DNA from 2 places in the Shewanella cyperi genome. Region 2 is predicted to be linked to the other one. Evidence: riboswitches for the same ligand, from Rfam matches in the RefSeq annotation. Region 2 holds a riboswitch; the other holds the start of a gene.
The links. A riboswitch is a leader RNA that binds a small molecule or an ion and turns the genes downstream of it on or off. The one in region 2 is predicted to bind lysine.
Positions count from the first base shown of each region.

Region 1 (14,623 bases), 720 kb from region 2:
TGATGAACACAGTTTCGTTATTGCCACTCTGGGTGGAGCGGGCATCATAATCACTGCGGCTGGGATAACGGCCGGCCGCCACGTACAGATCGGCATTGCCCGTGCCACCAGCGCCGGTGAAGCGCAGGGTACTGGTGCCGGCAGGAACCCAGATGGAGAAGTAGGCCGCGTAAGTCGAGGAGATGCCCTGCTTGGCTATGCCCGCCGTCATGGTCGCGACATTGGGGTCACAGGCGGCAGTGTTGCAACTCCCGGCGCCACCGACATTGGGGTCCAGCGGGTCGAGATCGTCACTGTCAAGCACGCCATCGTTGTCATCGTCGGTGTCGGCATTGTTGCCTATGCCGTCATGGTCGGTATCCAGCCACTCGGTCGCGTCATCGGGGAAGGCATCGTCGCCGTCGGCTACACCGTCACCGTCCCTGTCGCTGATACCTGTGGTGACATCCGCCAGCCACTGGGCAAAGTCGGCGTCGTAGCTGCTGCCTATGGCTGTCATCAGGTTGGCGTAGGCATCGTAGTTACCGGCCCGGAAAAAGCCCAGCATGGTATCCACGTCGTTGCGATGGCGCTCGAACATGTAACGCACCGCCAGGTAGCCGCCGCGGTAGACCCTGTCGGTACCACTGCTGTAGTTGTTGCCGAAGAGGGTGCTCAGGGCGTAGTTGTTGGCGCGGCCTATGTCTATGGCCTTCTGGTTGTCATCGCCCTGGGAGATATACTCAGCCAGGCCTTCCACCCACCAGACGGTGCTTTCTTCATGGGCCGAGCCGTACATCATGGCCTCGGAGAAGCCCCCGTGCATGTCGAAGCGGCCGTCGAGATAGTGCACATACTCGTGACGCAGGTTCCACACCTCAAACTCAGGCAGCCAGCTGGCCTCGTGGGCGATAAATCGCGCCTGGTTATCGGGATCCGCCGGATTGCCTTCCAGATACATACCACCGTTGTTGGTGCCTATGCCGAAAAATACCCCGGCATACTTGCTGTAGTTGCTGTAATCATCAAACACCACCACTTCCAGATCCGTGTTGAGATCGTCCGCCACAGGTACACCGGCGGTGGCCAGCTTCTGATGGAAGTCCGTTTCCTGGGCCGACAGCTGGCCACAGGAATCTGCCAGCTCAACCGTACTCATGGCCTGGGCACGGATCTTCAGGGTTGGAGAGCAGGTGTAGTGAATGCTGAGGATCTGGGCCTGCAGTTGATCCTGATAACCGCAGACACCATAGTCGGCGCAATTATCGTAGTAATCGGCCATTTCCGCGGCCGCAAGCCAGATACCACGGCCCTGCCCAGACATGCTGTAGCGCTGCAGAATCGACTGGACCATAGGTTTGGCCTTGTCCTTGATGGCGCCGGGATACATCAGCATACGCCCCAGCTCATAGGCGGCGTTGTTGATCAGGTAATCATTGCCGCTGTCGATAAGGAAGGTGTTGTCCTTGATGAAGTTATCCAGGGTATCGAGCAGCGACAGCCTGGCCTCCAGGGTGGTGACATAGTTGCTGTCCCACTGGCCCTTGTACAGCAGGCCATAGGCGGCGTTGGTGGCGCTGCGCATGGAGCCGTAGTTGAGGTAACTGCTGTCAAACTGTTGCAGCAGGTGCTCGGCCACATCGAGGAAGTGGGAAATTTGATGGGCGCTGTCTATCAAAATCACCGCCTCGGACAAGACATCACCGTTGGCGGAGCTGATATCGAAGGCGTGGGGATTGGCAAAAAACTGCTGCAATGCCGCCAGGCTGGCGCTGTCGAGTGCCGCGCCATAGGTGCCCACCTCATCCACCAGCCCCCACTGCACAAAGTATCCCGCGCGCAGGTAGGTAATGAGATTCAGCAGGTGGCCATCATCGACACCGGTATAGGCAGGTGCCATCTGGGCCAGGCGGTTGCTGACGCTGACCATGTCCGCCTCGTTGAACAGCGCCTGGGCATAATCTGTGCCCGCGTTGAAAAAGGCGTTCACGCAGGACAAGTCCGCCGCCAACAGGGCGTCGGTCAGGGCCGTGCCCGTAAGCGGCGCTATCTCAGCAGCACTGCACGCGCCGGCGGCCGTGGTCAGTTGCTGCTGAGCAGGCTGCCTGGCCGCGCCGGAGTCGGGCTGCCTGTTTGCCAGCTTATCGGTCGGTTTGTGTGAATGGAGTTGTTGTTTCAGGGTAGTGGTTGTTGCGTTGGGTGCGGCCTCAACCGGCAGCACCTGTGCCTTGGACGCAAGCTGATCCCGGGTCGGATGACCGGGGTTCAGTCCGTCTGCCATGGCCATGCCAGGCAACAAGGTACAGAGCAGCGTCAGGGGCGCGCATTTGGTTCGCAATCTGTTCATGGATCAGTCCTGTTTTAGGTTTGTTATTGAAGACTGGAGCGATACTGCGGCATCCGCTGGCGAAATTAGCATATTTTATACAATATAAAACACCCCTCTTTAGTGTACTTTTTCTACACCACTGTCACTTTGACCATGGAATTTTGTGGCCTGGATCCCATCGTCAGCGAGAGTAAAACCGGGATCACGGCCGACATCGATTTTCTGACTAAAAAGATGATCTCTCTCGCAATTTTCTTCTTTAAACACGCATTTCAAATGCAACTTGATTAATGTCAATTCCAACGCCGCCAAGGAGCATAGTCTTAAGCACAAGCAAGACATTCACCCTCAGCTCCTGGAGCGGCGAAACATCCCAATCCAGGAAGAAAAAGTAAAAATACGGAGCATTCAATGGATAAGCACAATCAACAATCCGGTGTTATCAACGAACAACGTCGTCAGTTTCTCGGTGGCTCAGTAGGTATTGGCCTGGTGGGTGCCGGTCTGGCAGCCGGTCTGATGTCGGCCCCTGCCGCTGCAACCGGTGCAGCCCGTAAAGATGACCGCATGGCCAACTACAGCGCTGATCAGCTGGAGCGTGTAAAACTGGATTTGGTGCCACCACCAATGGTGCCCAAGCACGACCAAATCGCCACGGGCAAGCCCAAGGTAGTGGAAGTGAAACTGGTGATCGAAGAGAAACAGGTCGAGCTGGAAAACGGCACCAAGGCCTGGGTTTGTGCCTTCAACGGCAGCGTGCCCGGTCCGCTGATTGTGTGTCACCAGCATGACTTTGTGGAGCTGACCCTGGTTAACCCTGCCAGCAACAACCTGGCCCACAACATCGACCTGCACTCAGCCACCGGCGCTCTGGGTGGCGGTGAGCTGACCCTGGTATCTCCAGGTCAGGAAGTCACCTTCCGCTTCAAGGCCACCAAGGCCGGTACCTTTGTGTACCACTGTGCCCCGGGTGGCGCCATGATCCCATGGCACGTGGCCATGGGTATGCACGGTGCCATCATGGTACTGCCACGGGATGGTCTGAAAGATGCCCAGGGCAACCCTCTGCACTACGACAAGGCCTACTATGTGGGTGAAGCCGACTTCTATATTCCCAAAGATGCCAACGGCAAATACAAGGAATTCAAGACGGTCATGGACAGCATGCAGGACGTCATGGACGTAATGAAAACCCTGACCCCATCCCATGTGGTGTTCAACGGTGCCGTGGGCGCACTGACCGGCAAGAACGCCATGACCGCCAAGGTGGGTGAATCAGTACTCTTTGTACACTCCCAGGCCAACCGCGACACCCGTCCGCACATCATCGGTGGTCACGGTGACTATGTCTGGGCTGCCGGTTCCTTCACCGACGCACCACAGACCAACCTGGAAACCTGGATGGTCGCCGGTGGCAGCGCGGCAGCTGCACTGTACAACTTCCGTCAGCCAGGCCTCTATGCCTACGTTAACCACAACCTGATTGAAGCCATCATGAAAGGTGCCGCAGCCCACATCAAGGTGGAAGGCGAGTGGGACGACAACCTGATGGTACAGGTGAAAAAACCAGGCGCCATCACAGCCTGAGTCCGGATGCGGGGGTGACTTCACCCCCGCTTTTTTTGGAGGTCCCATGAAAGGTCCCTTTGCCACACCTCTGTCAGCCCTGATCTCTGCCCTGCTGTTTGGTCCCCTGTTCATCCAACCTGCCCTGGCGGCCACGCCCTCGGATTATCTGATTCAAAGCGCTGTGTATCAGTGGTACGGCGAACTGGATCTGGGCATACAGCCCAAGGCGACTGTGAATACCGATCTGGCCGAATATCCCAATGGCAAGCCTGTTGCCGGGGCACACCAAATACTGGCCATTGACCAAATCGCTGAAGAAAATGGTCGTCTCCTGTTGGAGGTGGAACTGGAGTACCAGGCACGGGATGCCGGCCCCGGCGAAGGTCGCTACCTGATCCAAACCCTGACGCTGGAGAACAGTGATTCGGCACCCCAGGCCGGTCCGACCCTGATTGCCAGCGAAACCCAAGTGAATGAAATCGATGAACTCAGTGGCCAATTCCGTCCCGCCGCTGAGCAAAACCTGATCCGCGCCCTGCTGTTTCGCTGGACCCAGGCCCTGGACTATCCCGGCTCCCAGGCCCTGACCTCCATGCTGCTGCCAGAGGCCAGCTTTACCAGTCCCGAACCGGGCCAATTGAGCCCGGTCAGCTATCAAGCGGCGCTGCAGGCACTCAACAACCAAAACAGTCGCAGGGCCATTAAAAACCTCAGCATAGGTACAGCCCAGGCCGATGGCAGCTATCCGGTAAGTTTGGAATATCAGTGGAGCGCCATCAATCAGTGGGGCGAAACCGAGCTGGCCCGCGTTGGCGTCAGCATGACAGTGCTGGTGCGTGATGGCCGGGCGCTGATTGCACATTACCAGAGCCAATATTTACCCCCGGTTACCGATCCCGGTGCCGAGATCCGTTGCTGAGCCTAAAGGAGAAAACCATGCTGTCACACCTGTCCTTTCGCCCACTGCGCAGCCAATTTTCCCGCCGCCTGTTGTCGGCCCTGTCCCTGTCGCTGGGACTGAGCCTGGCCCTGCCCGCCTTTGCCGATATGCCGATTCTCAAGGGCATAGGCGGTGATTTCAGCCTGCAGAGCAGTCGCGGCGGTGAGGTACGGCTGTCGGACTTCAAAGATAAGGTGGTGCTGATGTTTTTCGGCTACACCAATTGCGCCGACATTTGCCCCACCACCATGGCCCATATCAGCCAGTTGATGAAGCAGCTGGAACCCGGACAAAGGGAGCAGGTGCAGGTGCTGTTTGTCAGTATCGACAGCGACTATGACACCCCTACCCACCTGAATAAATATCTGAGCTATTTTGACCCCAGCTTTATCGGTTTGGTGGACAGTCGCGAAAAAATCGATGAGGTGGCCGGGCTTTACCATGCCGACTACATCAAGTTGTCCGATGAAAAGGTCACCACCGAATACAAGAAGCTCAGTCTGGAAGACAAGAGTCAACCGGCCAAGAAGGGCTTCCTCTATTCCCACAGCGCCAAAATTTTTGTTATCGATGGCCGTGGCCGGGTACGGGGTTTCTTTTACACCGGCACAGCGCTCGATGAAATGCGCAGTCAAATTGCCAGCCTGCTGGGCTGAAGGAGAATTTATGCAACAGCTTAAAATGAAATCCGCCTTGGCCACCCTGCTGCTGATGTCCTTCGGCAGCTTTGCCGGCGACCTGATGGTCCATGACGCCTGGATCCGCGCCATGCCGCCAACATCGAGGGTGGTTCCCCTGTACCTGACACTGCACAACGGCGGTGACAAGGAGCTGGTACTGAACAGCATTGCCAGTCCCAGGGGCGAGATAGCCCTGCACCAGACGGTGCAGGAAGGCGAAATGATGAAAATGCTGCCGGTGGACAGCATACGCATACCGGCCCATGGCATGGTCAAACTGGAACCCCAGGGGCTGCACGCCATGATGTCCGACTTCAATGCCGGTGTGCCCGAGCAAGGTGAAGAGGTGTCTTTGCAGCTTACCCTGGCGGACGGTGAAACGCTCCAGGCCAAAGCCAGGGTCACCCAGTTCGGCGGCAAGGGGCAGGACAGCGCCAACGCCGAACAGGGGATGCACGATCACAGCATGCACCATTGATCCATTGATCAAGGTGAGCAGCCTTCAAATGGGCGGCCCGGTTCCGGGCTTCCTGCGCTGGATCACAAATTGTTAACCGAATTTAGGTTAACTTGTGTGACAAAGTAAGTTGCAGGAATTTTGCATGATTACCGATGCCGCCATCAAAAATGCCGTACACAGCCATCACCTGTTTGCCGCCCTGGGTCAGGGTGAGCTGGAGCAGTTGCTCGGCAGCGCTGCCCGCATTCAGCTTGCGCCCCAGGAAACCCTGTTTCGCCAGGGGGATGTTGCCAAACGTTTTTATCTGGTGATCCAGGGACACCTGCAATTGTACCGCACCAGCTTGCAGGGCCAGGACAAGGTCATTGAAGTGGTCCGCGAGGGCCGCACCTTTGCCGAGGCGCTGATGTTTTCCCAGCAGGCCAGCTATCCCGTGTCGGCCCAGGCTGTGTCCGAATGTATTCTGGTCAGCTTTGACAGTGAAATCTACCTGGGGCTGCTCAAGCGCAACGCCGATGCCTGCATCGCCATCATGGCCGCCATGAGCGTCCGGCTGCGTAAAGATCTCAACGAAGTGGAACTCTTGTCGGTGCAAAACGCCCAGTCACGGCTGCTGCTGTTTCTGATGCGCAACCTGAAACGCACCGGCGATAATCAGGGCGTGGTGGAGCTGGATATTCCCAAGCGGGTGCTGGCGTCGAGGCTGTCGATTCAACCGGAAACCTTTTCCCGATTGATGAAGAAAATGCTCACCGAGGGGCTTATCCGCGAGTGCCGCAGCGCCATACATATCGATGACATAGGCCAGCTGTATGCCAGCGCCAATATCCCCTTGGAAGACGCGCAGCTGCAGGCCACAGCCATGCCCTGCGAACGGATAAATATCCTCACCCTCAGCAACTGAGGCCAGGATTGACAGCCGCAGGCGCTCAGCCCAGCTTAAGGAAATAACGCCAGGTTATAGCGAAATGCAGTAGCGATAAGAAGTGCGGCTCATACCCTGGGCCTCATACCAGGCCTGGGCCTGGGTGCGTGACAGCGAGGTGGTCAGTTCCAGCGCCTTGCAGCCGCGGCCTTTGGCCAGTTCCTGCGCCTTTTGCAACAAGGCTTTGCCGACGCCCTGCCCGCGGCAATGCTCGTCGGTCACCAGGGCCGTGATCCGGCACTGCAGGGCTGCGGCCGGAAAATAAAAGAAAAACAGCAGGCTCATCAGCCCCACTGGCCTGTCGCCGTCAAAGGCCAGCAGGCACAGGCTGTTGTCATCCTTTTCGCTGCGTTTGAGCAGCTCAACCACGGCATCCAGCGGGTGTTGATAACCCAGCTGCGCCAGCAGTGACTGTACCGCCGTGGCGTCTTGCTCCGTGGCAGTACGGATCAATCCCATACCAATTCCTGGAAGTGTTTACGGCACACGGACTCGTAGCTTTCATTGCCGCCAATGGCGACCTGAGCCCCTTCGCGCACCGGATTGCCCTGGCTATCGCGGCGCACCACCATATTGGCCTTGCGACCGCAGTAACAAATGGTCTTGAGCTCCACCAGCTTGTCGGCCCAGGCCAGCAAATACTGGCTGCCGCTGAACAACTCACCCTGGAAATCGGTACGCAGACCATAACAGAGCACGGGAATATCCAGTTTATCCACCACGGCCGTCAACTGGCGCACCTGATCCTTGGCGAGGAACTGGCTCTCATCGATAAGCACACAGTGCAAAGGGGTCGCTGCGTGGGCCGTGGCTATCATGTCGAGCAGGTTGTCATTGGCACCAAATACCTGGGCGTCCGATTGAATACCGATACGCGACGCCACCTTGCCCAGGCCATACCTGTCATCGATGGACGCGGTCATCACCAGGGTGTTCATCCCCCGTTCGCGGTAGTTATAGGAAGATTGCAGCAAAGAGGTGGATTTACCGGCGTTCATGGCCGAGTAATAAAAATAGAGCTGTGCCAAAGGGGAGTTCCTGTCCTTATCTCAAACGGCGGCTATCTTAGCATCAAATTGCGCCGAAAGTCCCGCGGCGCCTCCCTGCACCGCGGCCACGGACTGTCACAGCGTCAGTCGCGGGCGCCGGACTTGTGTTTCAGCCACAGCACCGCCAACACGAAGGTCAGGGAGGCGACACCGAAACCGGCCCACACGGACTCGGTCACACCCATCACCGTATACCCCACCAGGCTGATGAAGGCGACAATAAGGGCATATGGCAGCTGGGTCAGCACATGATCTATGTGATGGCAGCTGGCGCCGGTGGAGGACAAAATCGTGGTGTCGGAAATAGGTGAACAGTGATCGCCAAACACGGCGCCGGCCAGCACCGAAGCCAGCATGGGCAGCATCATGGCACTGTGACTGCCCATGGCCATATCGGCAGCTATGGGAAGCATGATGCCAAAGGTGCCCCAGCTGGTGCCGGTGGCGAACGCCGTCAGGCCGGCCAGCACAAACATCAGCGCCGGCAGCAGGGCAAATGGCAGATTGCCACCGGCCAGACTGGCCATGTATTTACCCGTGCCCAGTTCTCCTATGATGCCCGCTATGGTCCAGGCAAACAGCAAGATATACAGCGCCGGGACCATGGAGCGAGCCCCTTGTACCGAGGCTCGCTTGACCAACCGAGGAGCCATGCCCTGCCACAGCACCAGTGCCAGGGTGGCGCTGAGCCCCAACAGCGCCCCGAAAAACAGCGATGCGCCCACATCCGTTTTCTCAAAGGCGCCAATCAGGGAAAAAGGCAGGCCGGCGTCGGCCAGCGCCATGGCGCCGCTGCCGATCATAAAGCTGACCGTCGCCAGCACCAGCACGCCTATGGGCACAAACAAGCCGGCGACCTTACCGCTGCCCTCTTCCGGCAACTCAACATTGCTGCCCGGAGGCACGCCCTTGGTTTCATCATAAAGGTTGCCACGCTGGGCATATTGCTCATGCCGGCGCATGGCCCCCACATCCAGACCGAACAGCACCACGCACAGCAGCATTGCCAGGGCAAAAATGGCATAGAAGTTCATCGGGATCAGTTGGATAAATACCGCCAAATGACCTGTGTCGCTGACGCCATGGGATGCCAGAATGCCACCTATCAGGGCGATGATATAGGCGCCCCAACTGGATACAGGGGAAATCACACACACGGGGGCGGCGGTGGAGTCCAGCAAATAAGCCAGCTTGGCCCGGGACACATAATACCTGTCGGTCAGGGGCCGGGCGATGGAGCCCACCACCAGGCTGTTGAAATAGTCGTCGATAAAGACCACACAGCCCAGAAACAGGGTCAGCAATTGGGCATCGCGCTTATTGCGGATCCGTCCCCTGGCCCAGTCGGCAAAGGCCCGGGCCGCGCCACTGGCGCTGATAAGGGCGGTGATCATCCCAAGCAGCACCAGAAATCCCAGAATGTACAGGTTCCAGCTGTTGGGGGCACCATCGCTCCACACCAGGGCAACCACCCGTTCACCCAGCAGCAGGCAGGCATCAAGGGGAGAAAAGTCACTCAGCAGCAGGATCCCGGCCACAATACCCAACCCAAGGGACACCAGCACCCTGCGGGTCAAAATGGCCAACACGATTGCCACCACAGGTGGCAGCAGAGACAGCACCGATTCGGCGTAACTCATTACATTCATTGAATTTAATCTTCGTTTGGTTAACGAATGGAGGGCAACTGAAGCGGTGTAAAAGCACAATGAATGCAGCGGGCACCAGTCCTTTCAGTAGCGCTCCACAGTAAATACGACAGCCCATCATCCCGACAGGCATTTACTATGGCAGTGCTGTTCCTTATCGGAAACAGCACCAGCAGGCGGGTGTGATTCCCCTATCCCACTTCGGCGTCATAGCCCTTTCACGGTCGATCACCGGCATCACCCTAGCGACCGTTACTTTTGCCTGACGCACCTCTACTTTTTATAGCTGAACTTTCTATAACCGACCTGTGCCAAAAATACGCGGTTAGCTGAATTTAACGGGGCATAAAAAACACAGGCGCCCCCGGGGGTATCCCCGGGGGCGCCTATCCTGACGCAGATTAAGGCTTAAAGCAACTCAATCAGCTTGGGGACTGCCTCGAACAGATCCGCCGCCAGACCGTAGTCTGCCACCTGGAAGATGGGCGCTTCGGGATCTTTGTTAATGGCAACAATCACCTTGGAGTCTTTCATACCGGCCAGGTGCTGGATGGCACCTGAGATACCGACAGCGATATACAATTGTGGCGCCACTATCTTACCGGTCTGGCCCACCTGCAGATCGTTGGGCACAAAGCCTGCGTCCACTGCGGCGCGGGATGCGCCCACAGCGGCACCCAGTTTGTCGGCCAGTTGCTCAAGCAGGGCGAAGTTTTCACCGCTGCCCATGCCACGGCCACCGGACACTATCACACCGGCGTTGCCAAGCTCGGGACGCTCGGATACAGACAACTCCTGGGAGACGAAGCTGGTCTTGGACTCAAATACCTGATCCAACTTGGCGACCGGTGCAGGTGCGCCGCTGGCAGCCGCATCAAAGGCGCTGGCACGGACTGTCATGACTTTCTTGTCATCCAGACTGGTGACAGTGGCCATGGCGTTACCGGCATAGATGGGGCGCACGAAGGTGTTGGCGTCTTTGATTTGAACCACTTCGGACAATTGAGCCACATCCAGCAGAGCCGCGACCCGTGGCAACATGTCTTTGCCCATGCTGCTGGCAGGAGCAAGAATATGGCTGTAATCGCCGGCCAGCGACAACACCAGGGCCGCCATATTGTCGGCCAGATGGGCTGCATAAACGGCATTATCGGCCAGCAGGACCTTGGACACGCCGTCAATGGCGGCGGCAGCATCGGCGACGGCGGCGCAGTTGGCACCGGCCACCAGCAGGTGTACGTCGCCACCAATGGCCTTGGCCGCAGTCACTACCTTGGCGGTATCCAGTTTCAGACTGGCATTATCATGTTCTGCAACTACTAAAATGGCCATTTAGATCACCTTCGCTTCGTTTTTCAGTTTTTCCACCAGTTCCTCAACCGAGGCAACCATGATGCCGGCCTGACGGGCCGCAGGTGCATTGACGCTTACCAGATTCTGGTGTGACTTCAGGGTCACGCCCAAATCGGCCGCGGTCACAGTGTCCAGGGGCTTGCGTTTGGCCTTCATGATATCGGGCAGCTTGGCATAACGGGGCTCGTTCAGACGCAAGTCTGTGGTAATTACAGCTGGCATCGGCAGCTTCAGGGTTTGCAAACCGCCGTCCACTTCACGGGTCACCAGCAGGGTATTGCCTTCCACCTGCAGCTTGGAAGCGAAGGTCGCCTGGGGAGCATCCATCAGCGCGGCCAGCATCTGACCGGTCTGGTTGTTGTCACCGTCGATGGACTGCTTGCCCATGAGGATCAATTGTGCCTGTTCCTTGTCCTGTACGGCCTTCAGCAGCTTGGCAATGGAGATAGGTGCCAATTCATCTTCTGCTTCAACCTGAATGCCGCGATCGGCACCCAGTGCCATGGCGGTGCGCATCTGTTCCTGAACAGCCTTGCTGCCGACGCTGACCACCACGATTTCACTGACCACACCGGCTTCTTTCAGGCGCACAGCCTCTTCAACGGCGATTTCACAAAAGGGGTTGATAGCCATCTTGAGGTTGGCCGTATCAACATTTGTGTTGTCGGCTTTGACCCTGACCTTGACATTGGCATCGACCACGCGCTTTACAGGCACCAATACTTTCATAGGGTTTCCTTCCTGCACCTTATCTTTCAGTGGAATGTGCCGGTGCAACCGGCACGGAATAGGCCAACTTTACGTCCTGTTAACGTAAACGTCAACCTGAGACAGCAGCGCTTAAGTATCTTTGCGACTCCCATCACTGGCCAGATTTTTGAACACTTCAGACAGAAAATGCGCATTTTTGACTTATAAGCGTGCATTTTTTTAATTAAAGGGAATTTTAATTTGCCAGTTTAAATATTTATTTCTATTATTTCACTGTTATCCGTTAACCCGTCTTCGGACAATTTGAACTGGAAAAAAAATAGTATGAGCGAATTTCTGGAAATATTGACTCATGGTCGCCGTTTTAAAGCCGCTGTAAAAGATTTGTCAGTTGCCGATCTCCGTGATGTTGCAGCCAAGTTGGAAAAAGTGATTGCTGATCGCGAAGCCGAAGCCGAAGAAGAATTGAAGGCCAATGCCGAGCGCATCGCCAAGATTGAAGAAATTCGCAAGCAAATGGCTGAAATCGGTTTGTCTGTAGATGATCTGGGCGTAACCGGTGTAGCCAAGCCTGCCGGTAAAAAGCGTGCACCACGCCCTGCCAAATACCAAATTGAAGTCAATGGCGAGACAGTGACCTGGACTGGTCAAGGCCGCATGCCAACCGTATTCAAGAATGAAATGGACAAGGGTCGTTCAATGGATGATTTCCTCATCTAATTGTCCCTGACACCATTAAAAAGCCCGGCATTGCCGGGCTTTTTGTTTATGGCCGCCAAAACAGCAAAGTCATTTACAATTCCGTTTTTGCCAATGGGTATCCAATTCGGTTAACCTCGATTCACCTTTGTCCCGCAGACGCAACTGAACTAATAAAATGAACAAGTTGAATGCCAAAACCCTTTTGTGGCTGTTGCCGGCAGTGATCTCTCTGCCCTTATCGGCCAAGACCTTACTCCAAGCTCCCCTCACCCGCCTGACCGCCATTACCGGAGCCACACTGCATTTATCGGCCACCGAAACCCTGACCAATGCCACCCTGGTCATTGAAGGCAATCATATTAAAGAGATCATTAAAGACGGTCAGATACCGGAAAATGCCCTGGTGATAGACTTAAGTGGCTATGAGGTATATCCGGGCTTTATTGATCCCTTTGCCGAATATGGTATTGGCTACGAGTATCCCAAAGATGAGCGGGAAAGACCTGTCTATGAAATAAAACGCGTTGGTGGCAATGCTGACAACGGTGCTATTCATGCCCAGATGCAATGGGTGGATTATATCGAGCCCAATAAAGGTGCCGCGGATAAATGGACCAATAACGGTTTTACCAGTGTGCAGACGGCAAAACTTGATGGCATTTTCCGTGGTCGCGCCGCCGTGGTATCCCTGGCCGATAAAAATCCTTCTGAGCTTATCTATCGCTCTCAGGGACAGCAATTTATCGCCTTCGATAAAGGCAGCTCAAAACAGGATTATCCCCGCTCTTTAATGGGGGCCATGGCCCTGATAAGACAAACCTTCAGCGATGTCCGTTGGTATCAGGAAAATAAAACCAAGTTGGCAGAGCAGGCGGTTATTTCCGGTCTGGAATTCAACAGTGCCCTGGATGCCCTGGGCAATCTGGAACAACAAACATTTCTGTTTGATACCCGTGATTTGAACAGCCAATTGCGGGCGGCCCGACTCTTGTCCGAGCAGAAGCTCAAGGGCACCCTGCTGGGCAACGGCCAAGAGTATGCCAGATTGGATGAACTCAAGGCCCAGTCCTTTGGGCTGATATTGCCGCTCAACTTCCCCAAGGCTCCCGAGGTTGCCGATCCCCTGGTTGAGCGTGAGGTATCCCTTGCCGAACTGCGGCATTGGGAGCGGGCGCCGGCCAACCCGGCACTGGTGGCCAACAGCAAATTACCCTTTGCCTTTACCCAATATGGCATCAGTAAAGCGGAAGACTTCTGGCCCAGACTACGCCAGGCCATTGCCCATGGACTGAGTGAGACCGACGCTCTGGCGGCCCTTACCAGCAGTGCCGCAGAATTGGCCGGCATTGACGACATTGCCGGTCGCCTGGCCCCCGGCTACATGGCCGACTTGGTGGTCAGCCGCGGCGATCTGTTCAAAGACGGTAAAATAGTGAGCGTCTGGCTGCAGGGCGATGAGCAGGAATTGAGCCCCAGGGACACACTGTCCGGCCAATATCGACTGCAGCTGGATGAACTGGAATTAACACTTGAGCTGGAAACCGAGCCCAAACTCAAGGGCAGCCTCAGCAGTGGCGAAACCAGCATTGAGTTGCAGGAACCCAAGTTGGTCGACGGCCGCTTGATCTTCAGCGCCGATCTCTCTGCCGCCGGAATGACAGGCCTGAGTCGCTTCAGTCTGGTATTCGATAAGGATGGTGTTTCGGGCCGGATGACTGATGCCAAAGGGCAAGCGCAGCCTCTAGCAGGTACAGCCGCCGCAGCGGAGGACCTGACTACAGCGGACAATAAAAATCAGCCACCCAAGGAGCAGGCCAAACCCGCCGAGCCCCTGATTGGCAAACTCACCCAACCCAATGTGGCCTTTGGTCTGGAGCAACTGCCCAAGGCCGAACGACTGCATATCCGCCACGCCACCATCTGGACCTCGGAAGCCGAGGGCATACTGGAGGACGCCGATCTGCTGCTGGCCGATGGCAAGATAGAGCGCATCGGCAAGCAACTGTCGACTCCCAGCGGTTATCGCGTAATAGATGCCAGTGGCAAACACCTCACGGCGGGTATAGTCGATGAGCACAGCCATATCGCCATCAACGGCGGCACCAACGAGGACTCGGAGGCCATCACCGCCGAAGTGCGCATTGGCGACATACTCAATCCGGATGAAATTGCCCTTTACCGCGGTCTGTCCGGCGGGGTGACCACGGCACAACTGCTGCACGGCAGCGCCAACCCCATAGGCGGTCAATCCCAGCTGATTAAACTCAGGTGGGGTGA
Region 1 is NZ_CP071501.1:1,330,288-1,344,910, reverse strand. It holds gene JYB84_RS05640 (M9 family metallopeptidase) at 1-2,326, opposite strand, end outside; gene nirK (copper-containing nitrite reductase) at 2,720-3,895, shown strand; gene JYB84_RS05630 (hypothetical protein) at 3,942-4,796, shown strand; gene JYB84_RS05625 (SCO family protein) at 4,814-5,473, shown strand; gene JYB84_RS05620 (copper chaperone PCu(A)C) at 5,484-5,975, shown strand; gene JYB84_RS05615 (Crp/Fnr family transcriptional regulator) at 6,100-6,861, shown strand; gene JYB84_RS05610 (GNAT family N-acetyltransferase) at 6,916-7,341, opposite strand; gene JYB84_RS05605 (thymidine kinase) at 7,332-7,910, opposite strand; gene JYB84_RS05600 (Na+/H+ antiporter NhaC family protein) at 8,015-9,580, opposite strand; lysine riboswitch at 9,661-9,864, opposite strand; gene JYB84_RS05595 (electron transfer flavoprotein subunit alpha/FixB family protein) at 9,989-10,912, opposite strand; gene JYB84_RS05590 (electron transfer flavoprotein subunit beta/FixA family protein) at 10,913-11,662, opposite strand; gene JYB84_RS05585 (H-NS histone family protein) at 11,969-12,364, shown strand; gene JYB84_RS05580 (amidohydrolase family protein) at 12,522-14,623, shown strand, end outside.
Region 1: another riboswitch for lysine. It lies ahead of JYB84_RS05600 (Na+/H+ antiporter NhaC family protein); the one in region 2 lies ahead of lysC (lysine-sensitive aspartokinase 3).

Region 2 (14,623 bases):
CGTGGGTAGCAACATATTGAGCGGCCTGGATTTTGCGCAGCAGTTCACTGGCGCTGCGACCTATGCCCAAATCGTGAATTTCGGCGACCTTTATCTGGCCTTCAGGGTTGATAACGAAGGTGCCACGCAGGGCCAGACCTTCTTCCTCAATCATCACGCCAAAGTTGCGGCTGATGGTGCCGGTAGGATCGCCAACCATAGGGAAGCTGATCTTCTTGATGGTGTCTGACGTGTCATGCCACGCCTTGTGGGTGAAGTGAGTGTCGGTGGACACCGAATAGACTTCCACGCCCATGGATTGCAACTTGGCATAGTGATCTGCCATGTCGCCCAGCTCGGTGGGACAGACAAAGGTAAAGTCAGCCGGGTAGAAGAACACCACGGACCATTTGCCCAGCAGATCCTGCTCGGTCACAGGCACGAATTCGCCCTTGTGGAATGCAGTGGCTTTGAAGGGCTTGATGGTGCTGTTGATGATGGATTGAGTCATGATTTACTCCTGGTTAGTTATCAGTTCAGTACATTCAGACCGTGGCCATGGGCAGCGCTCTGTTGTTGAACTGCATACTAATCAAGAAAAATCATCTTTTATAACGAATAAAAACTATAGCCTTAATCGCTTTTTCAAAAACACATGACGAACCGCAATGAAAATCCGCCCCAGGCGACCCAGCACTGGGGCTCAGGTCAGTGGGCCGTCCCAGACACCAAAGCGGATATTGGTCTTGCCGAGTTGAAAATCCAAGCGCTCGGACAGCGCGGCATTACGGGACTTGATGCCGTCGAGCGACAATTGCCCAGGCCTGCGGGCAGCAAAGACTATCCAGTTTCCGCCACTGGTGAGGCAACCGTACAGTTCGGGAAACAACATCTTGAGCTGCCGATAGAGCGCCTCATTCTGGCTGTGCTCACGCCAACAATTCAGCACCAAGATGCCATTATCTTTAAGTAAACCACCGCAATTGTTAAGAAAGTCTGGATCCAACTGCTTGGCGTCAACGCCCTCGGCACCGTAGATATCGGCAAAGATTATATCGACCCTTTTATGACTCTTTTCGCTCAGGAACTGCATCGCATCCTGATTCAACAGGGTCACCTTTTTGCCAATGGGCAAATAAAAGTAGCGCTGGGCCAGGGTAATCACCTGCTCCCTCAGCTCCACGGCCGTGATCTTGATGGCGGCATCAAAGCGGCGCAGTGCGTGCACCAAGGCTCCACCACCCAGCCCCAGCACTATGGCGCTGCGCGGCTCACTGAACAACAGCACCTGCAGCATGGCCTGGACATAGGAATGGGCCGGGATGTGCGGACTTTTCTTGCTGATTTTACTTTGCTCATCGTTTTCGGCAAAGGCAAGCACCCGGTATTCATCATCTTCCAGCACCCAAATGGGGCCAAGGGAGTCTTCTTGCTGACACAAGAGGCGATAATGCGACATAAATTCTGTTCCTTTCTGACCCTTGGTGACTTATGACCATCACGGTAAAATGCTTGGGTCCATGACAAAGGAGCTATTATGACAAATCAGATCCTGCTTGCCTGTTTTTATCTCATCGCGTTCGTATTTATTCGCCGGCATTTAAAGCAGGCTATCGCACTGCTGGCACAAAGAAAGCAGGTAAATGCAGCCAGAACCACTCTGGTAACGCGCTTCATCAACGGCCTGTTATTTTTTATCACCTTGGTGTTGGTAGCCTTATCACTGGGACTGGGCTATCAGGATATATCGCTTTTTGTGTCGTCAGCCTTCGCTGTATTGGGCGTGGCACTGGTCGCACAGTGGTCGATCTTAAGTAATATTACGTCTGGAATACTGATCTTTTTTGTATTCCCATATCGAATAGGTGACAGAATCAAAGTTGTCGACAAAGACGAAGATATCAGTGGTGAAATTGTAGACATAGCACTTTTTCACGTGCTAATTCGTCGCGAAGACGGCACCTTGATCAATTATCCCAATAACCAAATACTGCAAAAAGCCGTGTTCAAACTGAGCCAGGAAAGCGCCAACAATCCAAAATCACCAACTCAGGTCCCCCCCAGCCTTCCGAAACCCTAGAGGACCTTCAGCGCAAACAACGCTGAAACAGGGCAATGGCATTCTGGAACATCTGCAACGCCAGGGCAGGATCGTACCTGGCATCACCATCGCGCATAAAAGCATGCTCGGCATTGACCTCCAGCCAGCTATAGCAAGTGTGGCACTTTTCCAGGCGAGCCTGGATCAGCTCCCGGCCTGCACGGGGGACATGGGGATCCTGCTTGCCCCAAACCATCACCAGTTCTCCCCGGATATCCTGTGTGCGGCTGAGAGAATCGTTGCCGGGCGCGCTTGGCAGGGTGCCCGAGTGAATGTCGGTGGCATAGAGGCAAAATGCGGCGGCTACCCCCGGATTGACTGCGGCTCGGTACGCCAGATGGCCACCAATACAAACGCCCATGGCGCCCACTTTTCCCGAGTACCAATCCTGCGCGGCCAAAAAAGCCAGCATAGCCTCGGTGTCGCTGTCATGTTGCTCCAAGGGCTTTGACGCCTTATCGCTGTTACCCTTGTTTTTGCCGGCGTCATCATAGCCCAGCACTGTGCCCATGGGATTGAGTTCGTGGAAGATCTCCGGCACCAATACGGCAAAACCGTGGCCTGCCAATATGCTGGCCATGCGACTGATGGGCGCCGTCTCCTGGAAAATTTCCGAGTAAAACAGGATAGCAGGATACGCCCCGGCAGCAGCCGGGCGATAGACAGTTGTCTGCATGGGGCCTGTGGCCGTGGGTAAACATTCAGTGTGTTGAATTATCCGCATCTGTACTCTCCTGTTTGATTTCCTGCATTGGTGCGATTGGACTTTGTCCGGCAAGTACCTGATTAGCTGAGCTCGTTGCCACAGACCTTACCCGACAACACAGTCTGCACATTGGATAAGGTCGTTCCGGCTATGGCATCCAGTGCTTCTTCGGTGAGAAAGGCCTGGTGACCGGTAAATACCACATTGTGGCAGGCGGACAAGCGGCGAAATACATCGTCCTGAATCACCTCGCTGGATTTATCTTCGAAGAACAGTTCCTTCTCATTCTCGTACACATCCAGTCCCAAAGCGCCAATTTGTCCATGCTTCAAGGCTTCCATGGCATCAAAGGCATCCAGCAATCCTCCCCTGCTGGTATTGATAACCATGACGCCGGGCTTCATTTGGGCAAAGGTTTCGGCGCGCAACAGGTGATGGTTGTCCTTGGTCAACGGACAATGAAGACTGATGATGTCGGCATTAGCAAAAAGCTCATCAAGGCCGACATAGGGCACCCCCAGCTTGCTCAGCTCGGCATTGATATAAGGGTCGTAGGCCAGCACCTTACAACCGAATCCCAGCAGGATTTTGATGGTGGCAAGACCGATTTTCCCCGTGCCGATAATCCCGACGGTTTTGCCATGCATATTGAAACCAACCAAACCCTCGAGGGAAAAATTGGCATCGCGGGTACGCTGGTACGCCTTGTGAATGCGCCGATTCAGGGTCAGCATCAGGGCAATCGCGTGTTCAGCCACGGACTCTGGGGAATAGGCCGGCACGTTGACCACTGTCATGCCCAGACGGGTCGCGGCATCCAGATCCACATTATTGAAACCGGCGCAACGCATGGCAATCAACCGCGTGCCATGCTCATGCAACTGTTGCAGCACAGTGGCATTGAGTTCATCGTTAACAAACGCGCAGATAACCTCGAATCCCTGGGCTAACTTCAGCGTCTGGGAGCAAAGCCTGGCATCGAAATACTCGATGTGAGCACCAAAGGCCTTATTTACCTTGTCAAAGTGCTGAATGTCATAGTGCTTGGCACTGAAAAAGCCGATTCTCATAATCTCCCTCACGCCCAAATCATGGCCCATTAGGCAAGTCTAAAGCTGGCGAGTGTAGGGCAAAAGTGAAAACTTGTCCCCAGTCTCACAAGTCATCCGCAGAAAAATGCTTCACGACAGCAAAATGTGGCGACACAAGTGCACATCAGGAATAAATCTCAGATATAAACAATGATTGATGTGGTGTAAGCATCAAATAAAAAAGCGGCACCTTGATTAATCAAGGTGCCCACTTTGACGGAAAGGGAGATTTAGTCGTCCTGTTGGTCAAGCAAACTGGATTCTTCGGACGCAAGAACCAAGTTTAAGAACACGTAGTAGATAAATATCAAGCCACTGAAAGCACCGAGGAAATACAGACCGATAGTTAACATAAGTATTACCTCAAACCACAACGCAAACTTACAGTTCAGTGCTACCTTCTGGCGCTTCATCTGCATAGTAAATAACACAATCTGGAAACGGCTCACAAATAGAAGTGTTTTGTGACTCATCGTGAGCCTGAGTTTCTGTCGTATTCAAGAAGAATGGCAAAGCCAATGCGGTAGAGAAAGCCAAGGCTGCGGCAAGTGTGGTATGCTTTTTCATAAAATATTCTCCAAATGATATCGCTACGATTAAACTATTTACGTTCTCGACTGGAATTCATCGGAATACACAACACTGGGTTTTACTCTCTTATTCCGTCAAAATTCAGTTCGAAAAATCAATTAAAAAGGTTCAACTGACTCGGCTGCGCTGTTACGCCATTGCTTTGCGACCAATGATAAAAAGCAATGCTATTTAGCGACTCAGGGTATGGTGTCGTTCTTTTAGCTAGCGCTTTGCCGAGCCAGTTGATGTGAAAGAGATTAGCCTCGAAGTGTAATCAAGGCGATAATGGAAAGATGATGAAAACGTTAGTAACCCATAACACACTGTTTACATTAAAAATACAATATCAGTATTGGCGTCATCAAGCACTGACAACAGTATTCGATGATCATTGGTCATAGAGAGGATTCTGGTCGAAAGATTTTTCACCTCTATTTTTTGACGTCTTTCCTCCCCTGATGAAATCGATATCATTGCTAGATAAAATTGTTCATCAATTCGATCCAAGTACCAAATGCTATTATCTATAATTTGCCAGCTGCAGGAAAAAAATGGGGTAAATTTATCCGTCACCAACACTTCGGCTCCATCTCTCAACGTCCATATTCCTTGCTGGTGCATTTTTGAATAATAAAACAATCCGGTTTCCCTATCATACTTCCCTGAAAAACCATCTGCACTTAATAGCTTCTTTGTATTTCCTGTATCAGCATCAATCAACAGCAATTGGCGTTTACCATTATCCAAGGTTAAGATCACCAAGTCTTCATCTGTCATGCCAAACGAAATATTCTTAACGGAATTTCTATTGGGAACAAATTCAACTTCATTGCTGGCGACATTCAGTCTAAAAGCAGCACCATTGATACTGCCGGCTAAAAATTTGCTGCTCGGTGAAAAAGTTAACTCATCGATATGGGAAAAACTTGAGAATTTTGTTAATTGAAGCTCTTGTCCTTCTTGTTTTTTAAGCCATATCTGAGGCAGACCAGTACGATTAGATATAAAGGCAGTAAAAGTACCATCGGAGCTGATTGCTCCACGAAAATCACGCCTGTCAGATGTTACCCAAGGTGCAGGTTTAGTTCCGTTAATAAATGGCGATGACCAGAGCCACAATTCTTCCTTTATAAGATCACCAGAAACGGCAACAACTTCACCTTTGTCACTGGACCTGGGAGAGTTGATCTCCTGAGAGGCGTGAGTAAGGCGAGCCACTTTTTTAGTATTAATATCAAATAGGTGAAGTTGTCCTTCTTCGGCTCGATAAATTAACCCATGATTTTCTTTATGCCATGCCAAACTTTTTAATGGATAGCCAACCTTGAACAGTTGCTGCCATTCTCCGGTAGAGAAATCGAAAAGCATCACCAAGGTATCAAACCAACCAAAGTTTCGCAGCACAGCTAATTTTTCACCGTCTGGCGATAGGGTAAGCCCATAGTCACCACGACCTATATTATGGGGCTGGCTTAGCTGCTCACGCCTGAGGGTTTCGATGTTAATGCGATATATTTTCTTATAATTATCCAGTCCTTCAGTATCAATAAAAATCAACTCTTTACCACGAAACGCCAATGCACCGGATTGCAAGGATGGATGGCATGTCGTCAACACCTTACGGGTGCGAGTCAGCATGTCCAATAGCACCATTTCACAGCGACTTTGGCCATCGAAATTCAGAAAGGCCAGATGTCCGCCATCATTACTCCAGGCGGGATAGCGCTGGTTCATTCCTGGTTCAGGGATAGATTCGACAAAATTAATAGTTCCTGAAGCCACATCCTGAGTCATGATGCGCCAAAAAGAACCATCCCGTTCCCGAAACGAAAAGGCCAGCTTTTTACCATCCGGAGAAAGTATGGGATCAACTTCCTGACCATCAAGACTGGTCAGAGGTACCAGAGTAAGAATATTGTCAGCCACATGATTGCTGTTCTGTAGACTTGAGACGAAAGGAATAAACCAATACCAGCAGGTTAACAACGACAGCAAGAGCGCGGCGCCAATAACATATTTATTTGGTCTGTTTCTGACGCGATTTCCCGGTTCAGATGACGCCGAACTCCCATCTGGCATAAGACTGCTAGCATCACTTCCGAGAATCATGGTCTCATTGGAAGCTAACTCCGACTCACTAAGTAGCTTCATTGTTAAAGGCTGAAGTGTGTCTGACACCAATAGATAGCCCACCTTGGGCAGTGTTTTTATCACCGCCTGTGTTCTGGCATCATCGCCCAGACTGGTACGCAATATGCCAATAATCCTGTTAATGGCATTGTCCGAAACTATGCCACCACGCCAGACTTCCTGAATGAGTTCATCCCTGCTGACAGGACGTCCGGCACGTTCCAACAGACACACCAATACCTGCATAACCCGAAGCTCGAGTTTGTTTTCGATACCGTCTCTGTCGATCACGCAGCGTTCAGGGACTATGAGGTAATCACCTAACTGGTATTTTTTATTATTAAACATGCCGTTCGCTGTGTTACCCAATTTTTATGGATGTGTATTTAATCAATTACCGGCCTGTAGTGGAAGGGCCGAACTGTAACAACAAGCTGCCTGCACTTGCCTCTAAAGATACTCTTGGGTATCTTAGCGCCCCCATCCCTGCCCTGGTTGAATTATGAACGACTTTATTTACAGCCCACCGACTACTCCCTGGCTGGATGTGCTGTACCAGGATAAAGACATCATAGTGCTCAATAAGCCCAGCGGTCTTCTGTCCGTCCCAGGTCGGGATCCGGCGCACCACGACAGCATATGGTCCAGGGTTAAAGAAGCTCATCCCCATAGTCAGATAGTGCACAGGTTGGATATGGCCACCTCAGGTGTCATAGTCCTGGCGTTGAGGCGCAGTGCCGAGAGCGAACTCAAACGCCAATTTAGGGACAGGGAGACCCAGAAGGTATATTACGCTAGGGTCGCCGGCCATATGAAGGCTTCAGGCACCGTAGACCTGCCATTGATCTGTGACTGGCCAAATCGCCCCAAACAGAAAGTGGACTTGCAGGTGGGCAAACCCTCCCTCACGCATTACGAAGTGGTGAGCTATGGAAAACGCTCGACCTTGGTACGCTTGATGCCCGTAACCGGACGCAGCCACCAACTCAGGGTGCATATGTTGGCTCTGGGCCATCCTATCTTGGGTGATGGATTCTATGCCGATCCCCTGGCGCGTTCACTGGCGGACAGATTATTGTTGCATGCCGCAGAACTCAGTATTTTTCACCCCTTCAGCAAACAGCCCATGCAGTTCAGTGCCCCAGTTCCTTTTTGGGAAGCAATCGGTGAACAGTGAGCATTTTCTGGCAAAATTGCAGTTAAACGCGTAAATTAGTGCTCATTAAATGAAATTATGAGCCTATTTCTGTGGATACAGCATTTCAACGTGACCAACTGGACAATCAAATTCTCGAAGCCCTGATGCAGGAAGCCAGAACACCTTTCGCTGAATTGGCAAAACGTTTTGGAGTCAGCGCCGGCACCATACATGTCAGGGTAGAAAAAATGAAGCAGGCCGGTATCATTACCGGCGCCCAGATTACGGTCAACCCCAAAGCATTGGGATACGATGTCTGCTGTTTTATCGGCATTAACCTCAAGAGCGCCGGTGATTATCCCGCGGCACTGGCCAAGTTGAATGCCCTTGAAGAAGTGGTAGAAGCCTACTACACCACAGGCAATTACAGCATTTTTGTTAAAGTCATGTGCCAGTCAATCGAAGGACTTCAACATGTGCTCATAAACCGCATCCAGTCCATTGATGAAATCCAATCAACAGAAACCTTGATTAGCCTGCAAAATCCGATATCCAGAGCCATTAAGCCTTAACACGAAATACCGGGCCAAAAGCCCGGTTTTTTATGTATTACAACTCAAACACTTGTGTCATGACCTTGTACAGCTCTGTGCCCTGATGTACAGAGGCCGATGCAAAATGCAGTATCGGCACACAGTCTTCGGGTAAAGACACTGTGCTCAATCCCTCACCACTGCCATACTTGTCCATCCTGAGCAGGTTTACCAGAGGTGCTCCGGCGCGCAGGGGCTCTCCCACCTTGGCAAGATATTCCACCATACCCGCCTTGGGAGAATGGAATTTGCGATAGTGTTTCAGCAAACAGCCATGGCGCTTCATCGACTTGGGGGCGACCTGTTCGGCAATCACACCGCGATGACTGAGGTAAGCCAATATACCCTGTGCATCCTCCAGTGCATCGGCCAGATCGATTCGTTCCTGACTGCCCAGCTCCAGGGTGAAGGCCGCCACCTTGACGCCCAGCTCACGACCGCTTGCCTTTGCCACCTCGGCCAGAGTCCACCAGGGAACAAAGGCCGCTTCATCCATGGCGCCACCAAAACTGTTGGGGATCAGCAGTGTGTAGGGAATGGAAAAATACTGCGCCGCAGCACGATCAAACTCAGGGCAGTACAGATGCTTGCATGACTTGGGGCCGGTATGCAGATCCAGCACTATGTCCGCGTTGTGGGCCATGGCCTGCAAGGTCACCGCCTGCCTGTGTCCCGTGGTCACGCCCCAGGGATTATTCAGTCTTGCCTGACAGCTTTCCACCAGGGTAGAGCGAAAGGCCATCACCAAGGCCGCGTCATCCAATCCTGCATGTTCCGCATACCAGGCCTCAATGTCGAGATGATGATCCAGATACTCGCGATTCCAGTTCACCCCGGTAATGGGATCAAACCGGCCAAGGGTAAACTCACCGCTCTTTTGGTTTATCCCGAGCGGATTGGCAAGCGGCACCAGGGTAATATCTCCCAGTACCTGATAGTGCTCCAGCAGCTTCATCAGCTGGTAGATAACCGCATTGCCCTGCACCTCGGCACCGTGGACGTTGGCCTGGATATAAACGCTGGGGTGTCCACTCCCCTGCCCTTTGAGCCTGTAGACCGGCAACTCCAATGGCTGGCCAGCAGCCAACTCACCGACTGGAACGGCACTCTTTACAAATGCCATTACAGCCCCTCCTCGAACAGATTTTGGTGCAGTGACTTAACCACCTGCGCCGCTTCGGATTCGGAGACCAGCACGCAGAGATTGTGAGGGCTGGCACCCTGGCAAATCATCCTCACATTGTGGGGTTCCAGCACTTCGAACACCCGCTTGCAGATCCCGGCGGTGCTGGCAATACGGTTACCTATGATGGCCACCAGCGCCAAGCCTTCTTCAACCCGGACCCGACAGTGCTGGGACAATTCCTGCAGCAGAGCCTCATTCAGCAGACCCTGGCCGCTGGAGTCCGATCCTGTCTTATCCAAGGTCAGGGATACGTTCACCTCTGAGGTGGTGATGAGGTCCACCGAGATCTTGTGCCTGGCTAAAGTGGCAAAGGTCTCGGCCAGGAAACCACGGGCATGCAGCATTTCCAGGCTATGGAGATTGAGCAGGGTCTGATCCCGGCGTACCGCCACGGCTCTGAAGGTGGGTGGATTCTCGACCTGATGACGGATCCAGGTGCCGCCCTTTTCCGGTTCGCGGCTGGAGCCAACAAACACCTGAATTTGCTGGCGCACCGCCGGCAGTATGGTGGCCGGGTGCAACACCTTGGCACCAAAGGTGGCCATTTCGGCCGCCTCGCTGAAACTTATCTCGCTGATGGGGCGGGCATTGGGCGCCAGGCGCGGATCTGTGGTGTAAATACCGGCCACATCGGTCCAAATCTCCACCGCCTCCGCCCGTAGGGCCTCGGCCAGCAAGGCCGCCGAATAGTCACTGCCACCACGACCCAAGGTAGTGGTTCGGCCCTCGCTATCGGCGCCGATAAAACCCTGGGTCACAATAATCTGGTTTGTCAGTAAAGGCGCTAGCCATTGCTGCGCACGCTCGGCAATCTCGCCTATTTGCGGCTCCGCGCGACCAAAGTGACTGTCGGTCAGCATCACCTGACGCACATCGAAACTGCTGGCGCTGGCGCCGCGTTCCCGCAGCACCGCAGCAAACAACAATGACGAGCATTGCTCTCCCATGGACAGCAGCTCATCCATAATCGCCTTGCTGCGATTGAGCACCAAGGCCTCGCTCAGTGCAGAAATGCGGCTCAGCAGACTATCGAGCTGGGCAGCCACATCCTGGGGGCGGGTCAGACAATCAAGGATTTCATATTGAATTTGGGCAATCTGCTTCAGCAGCTGCAGGCGCCGTTCATCATTGACCGTAGCCTGGGTCAACTCTACCAGCAAATTGGTCACACCGCTGGAGGCACTGACCACCACCAGATGACAGGCTTCATTATTGAGCACTATGTCGGCACAACGTGACATGGCGTCGAAATTGGCCACCGAGGTACCGCCGAATTTGGCAACAACCAGAGACATCAGCACACCTCCCGACAACAGGAAGCAGCAATAACAAACAGGGATTGGATATTCATGAATCAGCTCCGAACAAAATACGTTCGAAGAGCCTGGTGCAAAGATACAGCACCCCATAGAAGGGAAACAGCGATCGTCACCAGAAGCTCTCCACCAAAAAAACAGGTGACAATCGACAGGATTCAGCCTGGCCGACCGATAACGACATGCAATTCCACATGGCATTACCTCGGCGTCAATCTCCCTCACCTTTCGTCATCGGAGTGGATGCTCCTCGAAACGGCTACCTAGTTGACGCTCCTCTTCTGTGCCTTCCCAAGGGAAGGGACCAAAAAAGTAGCAATAAAGCCCGTCCCAAGTCAATGACATTTTTTGACCGGTTAAATATAGCGCAAGGAGTTTGGTTGGCAGGATTCAACACTGCCAACGTATCAAGGAAAGACTAACAGTTGAAGTCGGTCATGGAACCAATAAGGCGGGCTCTGCTGCGGAAGCTGCCCAGCTGCAACTCAGGGCCGGGCATTAAGCAGGGCAGCAGTTTCAACCTGTCCTGCTCCACATAATAAATGGCATTTTGTTGGTATTTTTCGGCCAGCGCCAACACATCACCGGCCTCCATAAATACCGCCCAGCTTTTTTCTTTATGTTGCAAATCCGGACTGGTGCCGACCATCGCCCTATAGGGGACGCCCAAGGCCTCTATGTCCGCCAACAGCTGCCTGTCCCTGAGACGATTCTGACATTCGGACAGCAGTTCGCCGCGGGGATTATGGGCGGTAATGATGGCAAAGGACGCGGCGGGGGAAATATTCTGCATCAACAGAAATTCGGTCTGCTGATAAAGGGACCAGAGGTGATTGATCTGACATTCCATGATGTTGCTTTTCATCTTTCAGAACCCGATACAGTTTAGCAGACTGAAACATCTTGCCCAGCCCTCAGGCACAGCCATGATAAGATTTAACTTTAAATATTTAATTTTTATGAACATTATTTGAGTTAACAAATATTAACCAACCAGAGCAGCCGATTTGTTAACATTTCAATTGTTAACAAATGCCTAAAACGAGTACAATGCCGCACGTAGCCATCCAAGCATCCGGCCGTACATTGACATAAAATGTTACATAACCGGACACTGCTGTCGCAGTATGACTACACGGCCTAAGCAAATGTGATCTACATTGAATTTAACATGTAAACTTTACAGAAAAACAATGGCTAAGGGACCTTCCCTGGCCTTGGATTATCGAAGAAAGTACGGCCGCGACTTCCTGTGACAGCTGGCGATTTGTACTAATCATCAAGTGTATTGCCGTTCAGACCCGTCTTTGAAAGCACTTGCGTGACCACTGATCCAGTCAGCGTTTTGGTAGAGAGCCCGGGGCGACGGGCACTTATGATTAGCAAAGATTTGATTAACTTAGGTACTTGATATGCAAAATCCGCACATTCTTATCGTTGAAGATGAAGCTGTAACCCGTAATACATTGAGAAGTATTTTCGAGGCAGAAGGATATGTGGTTACTGAAGCCAATGATGGCGCAGAAATGCATAAAGCCCTGCAGGAAAACAAGGTCAACCTGGTGGTGATGGATATCAATCTGCCCGGTAAGAATGGTTTGTTGCTTGCACGTGAACTGCGTGAAATCAACAACATTGGTCTTATCTTCCTGACAGGCCGTGATAACGAGGTCGATAAGATCCTGGGGCTGGAAATTGGCGCGGACGATTATATTACCAAGCCGTTCAATCCCCGCGAACTGACCATTCGTGCCCGTAACCTTCTGACCCGCGTCAACAGCGCAGGCGCCGAGACAGAAGAGAAAAGCTCAGTTGAAGTCTATCGCTTCAATGGCTGGAGCCTGGAAATCAACAGCCGTTCGCTGGTGAGCCCCCAGGGTGAATCCTACAAACTGCCGCGCAGCGAATTCCGCGCCATGCTGCACTTTGTGGAGAACCCGGGCAAGATCCTCACCCGTGCCGACCTGCTGATGAAAATGACCGGCCGTGAGCTCAAGCCACACGACCGTACCGTGGACGTGACCATTCGTCGTATTCGCAAGCACTTCGAGAGCCTGCCGGATACACCGGAGATCATCGCCACCATTCACGGTGAAGGTTATCGTTTCTGCGGCAACCTGGGCGAGTAATCCCGGACTGCACCCAAAATCAGAAGCCAACCCTTAGGTTGGCTTTTTTATTGGCTCAAATTCGGGCCTGACCATGAAAAAGCCAGTCATTCGACTGGCTTTTTCTTTATTAATGCTTCAATTCTCGGTCGAGGAAGTCCGCCAACGTCAGGTACAGATGGGCCCGCACCTTATCACCACGCATCGAGTGCTTGGAGCCGGGATAGGTCATGAGTTGGAACAGCTTGCCCTGATCCTGCAACTCTTTGAATACCTTGGTACTGTTCTCAAACAACACGTTGTCATCCGCCATACCGTGATACATCAGCAAGCCGCCTTGGTATCCCGCCACATGGGGCAGAACACTGGACGCTTCATAACCGGCTTCGTTATCCTGCGGTGTACCCATGTAACGCTCGGTATAATGACTGTCATACAGGCGCCAGTCGGTCACAGGGGCGCCGGATATGGCCGCCTTGAAATGCTCAGGCGCCTTGAACAGGCTCATCAGCGCCATGTAGCCGCCATAGCTGTGACCAAAAATGCCAATCCTGTCTCCGGCCACAAAGGGCAGCGTGCGCAGATAGTCCACACCCGCCACCTGATCCCGCACTTCGGCATCGCCCATGTTTCGGTAGATCACCTGCTCAAAGCGGGTACCCCTATGGGCCGAACCGCGGTTATCCAGCTGAAATACCAGGTAACCCTGCTGCAACAGATACTGGGTAAAGTAATCCTGCTCGTTCCAACTGTTGACCACCATCTGCGCATTGGGTCCACCATAAACCCGCACCAACACCGGATAACGCTTGCTGACATCGAAATCGACCGGCTTGAACAAGCGGTAATGCAAGGCCTGGCCATCATCGGCCTTGATGGTGCCAAACTCAGGCAATTGCCACAGGCCGGCAAAGGGATACAGGGGATGGCCGGCTTTCACCGCATTTTCCTCCACCCAGGCCAGGCGCTTGCCGTTGCCATCGTTGAGACTTATCTGGGGCGGTTGACTCAAACTGTTGAAATAGTCCAGATACACCGCCTTATCGTCGGCAAACACGGGATCGTGCATCCCCGCCTCCTGGCTAAGGCGTTCGGGCGTTCCGCCTTTGAGGCTAATCCGGTAAAGGTGCTTTTCCGTAACCTTATCCATGCGAGCGCTGAAATAGACCATGCCGGCCTGTTCATCGACAAACTCCACCTCATCGACTGCCCAGTTTCCTTGAGTCAGCCGACTCTTGAGTTTGCCGTGCTCGTCAAACAAATACAGGTGCTTGAAACCGTCCAGCTCCGAGGCCCACAGGAAATCGGAGCTTTGCTTGAGAAAGTGCAAATCGTTATTGAGATTCACCCAGGCCTTGCTGGTCTCCGCCAGCAGCAGGGTTGAACTGTCCGGTTGATTGATGGCCACCTTGCGCAGTTCCAGCCGCTGCTGATTGCGATTCTGCCATTGAAAACTCAGCTGCTTGCTGTCCGGTAACCAATCCACCCGCGGCAGATAGATGTCCTTATCTTGGCCCAGCGCTACCCAGGAGGTGTTGCCGGAAGCCAGGGTCACCACACCCAAGGCAATCTCAACGTTGGCCTTGCCGGCATAGGGATAACGCTGCTCGGTGAGCTTGATGCCATCGGCATAGATTTCATTGCGGGTGACCAACTCGACACCTGACTCATCAATGCGGGTGAAAGCGATGGCCGACTCATC
Region 2 is NZ_CP071501.1:607,267-621,889, reverse strand. It holds gene ahpC (alkyl hydroperoxide reductase subunit C) at 1-490, opposite strand, end outside; gene JYB84_RS02590 (spermidine synthase) at 683-1,438, opposite strand; gene JYB84_RS02585 (mechanosensitive ion channel family protein) at 1,517-2,059, shown strand; gene JYB84_RS02580 (dienelactone hydrolase family protein) at 2,067-2,804, opposite strand; gene JYB84_RS02575 (2-hydroxyacid dehydrogenase) at 2,867-3,856, opposite strand; gene JYB84_RS02570 (hypothetical protein) at 4,259-4,444, opposite strand; gene JYB84_RS02565 (winged helix-turn-helix domain-containing protein) at 4,778-6,928, opposite strand; gene rluA (bifunctional tRNA pseudouridine(32) synthase/23S rRNA pseudouridine(746) synthase RluA) at 7,083-7,757, shown strand; gene asnC (transcriptional regulator AsnC) at 7,829-8,290, shown strand; gene JYB84_RS02550 (succinylglutamate desuccinylase/aspartoacylase family protein) at 8,328-9,434, opposite strand; gene lysC (lysine-sensitive aspartokinase 3) at 9,434-10,792, opposite strand; lysine riboswitch at 10,925-11,102, opposite strand; gene JYB84_RS02540 (DUF3293 domain-containing protein) at 11,232-11,663, opposite strand; gene arcA (two-component system response regulator ArcA) at 12,226-12,942, shown strand; gene JYB84_RS02530 (S9 family peptidase) at 13,052-14,623, opposite strand, start outside.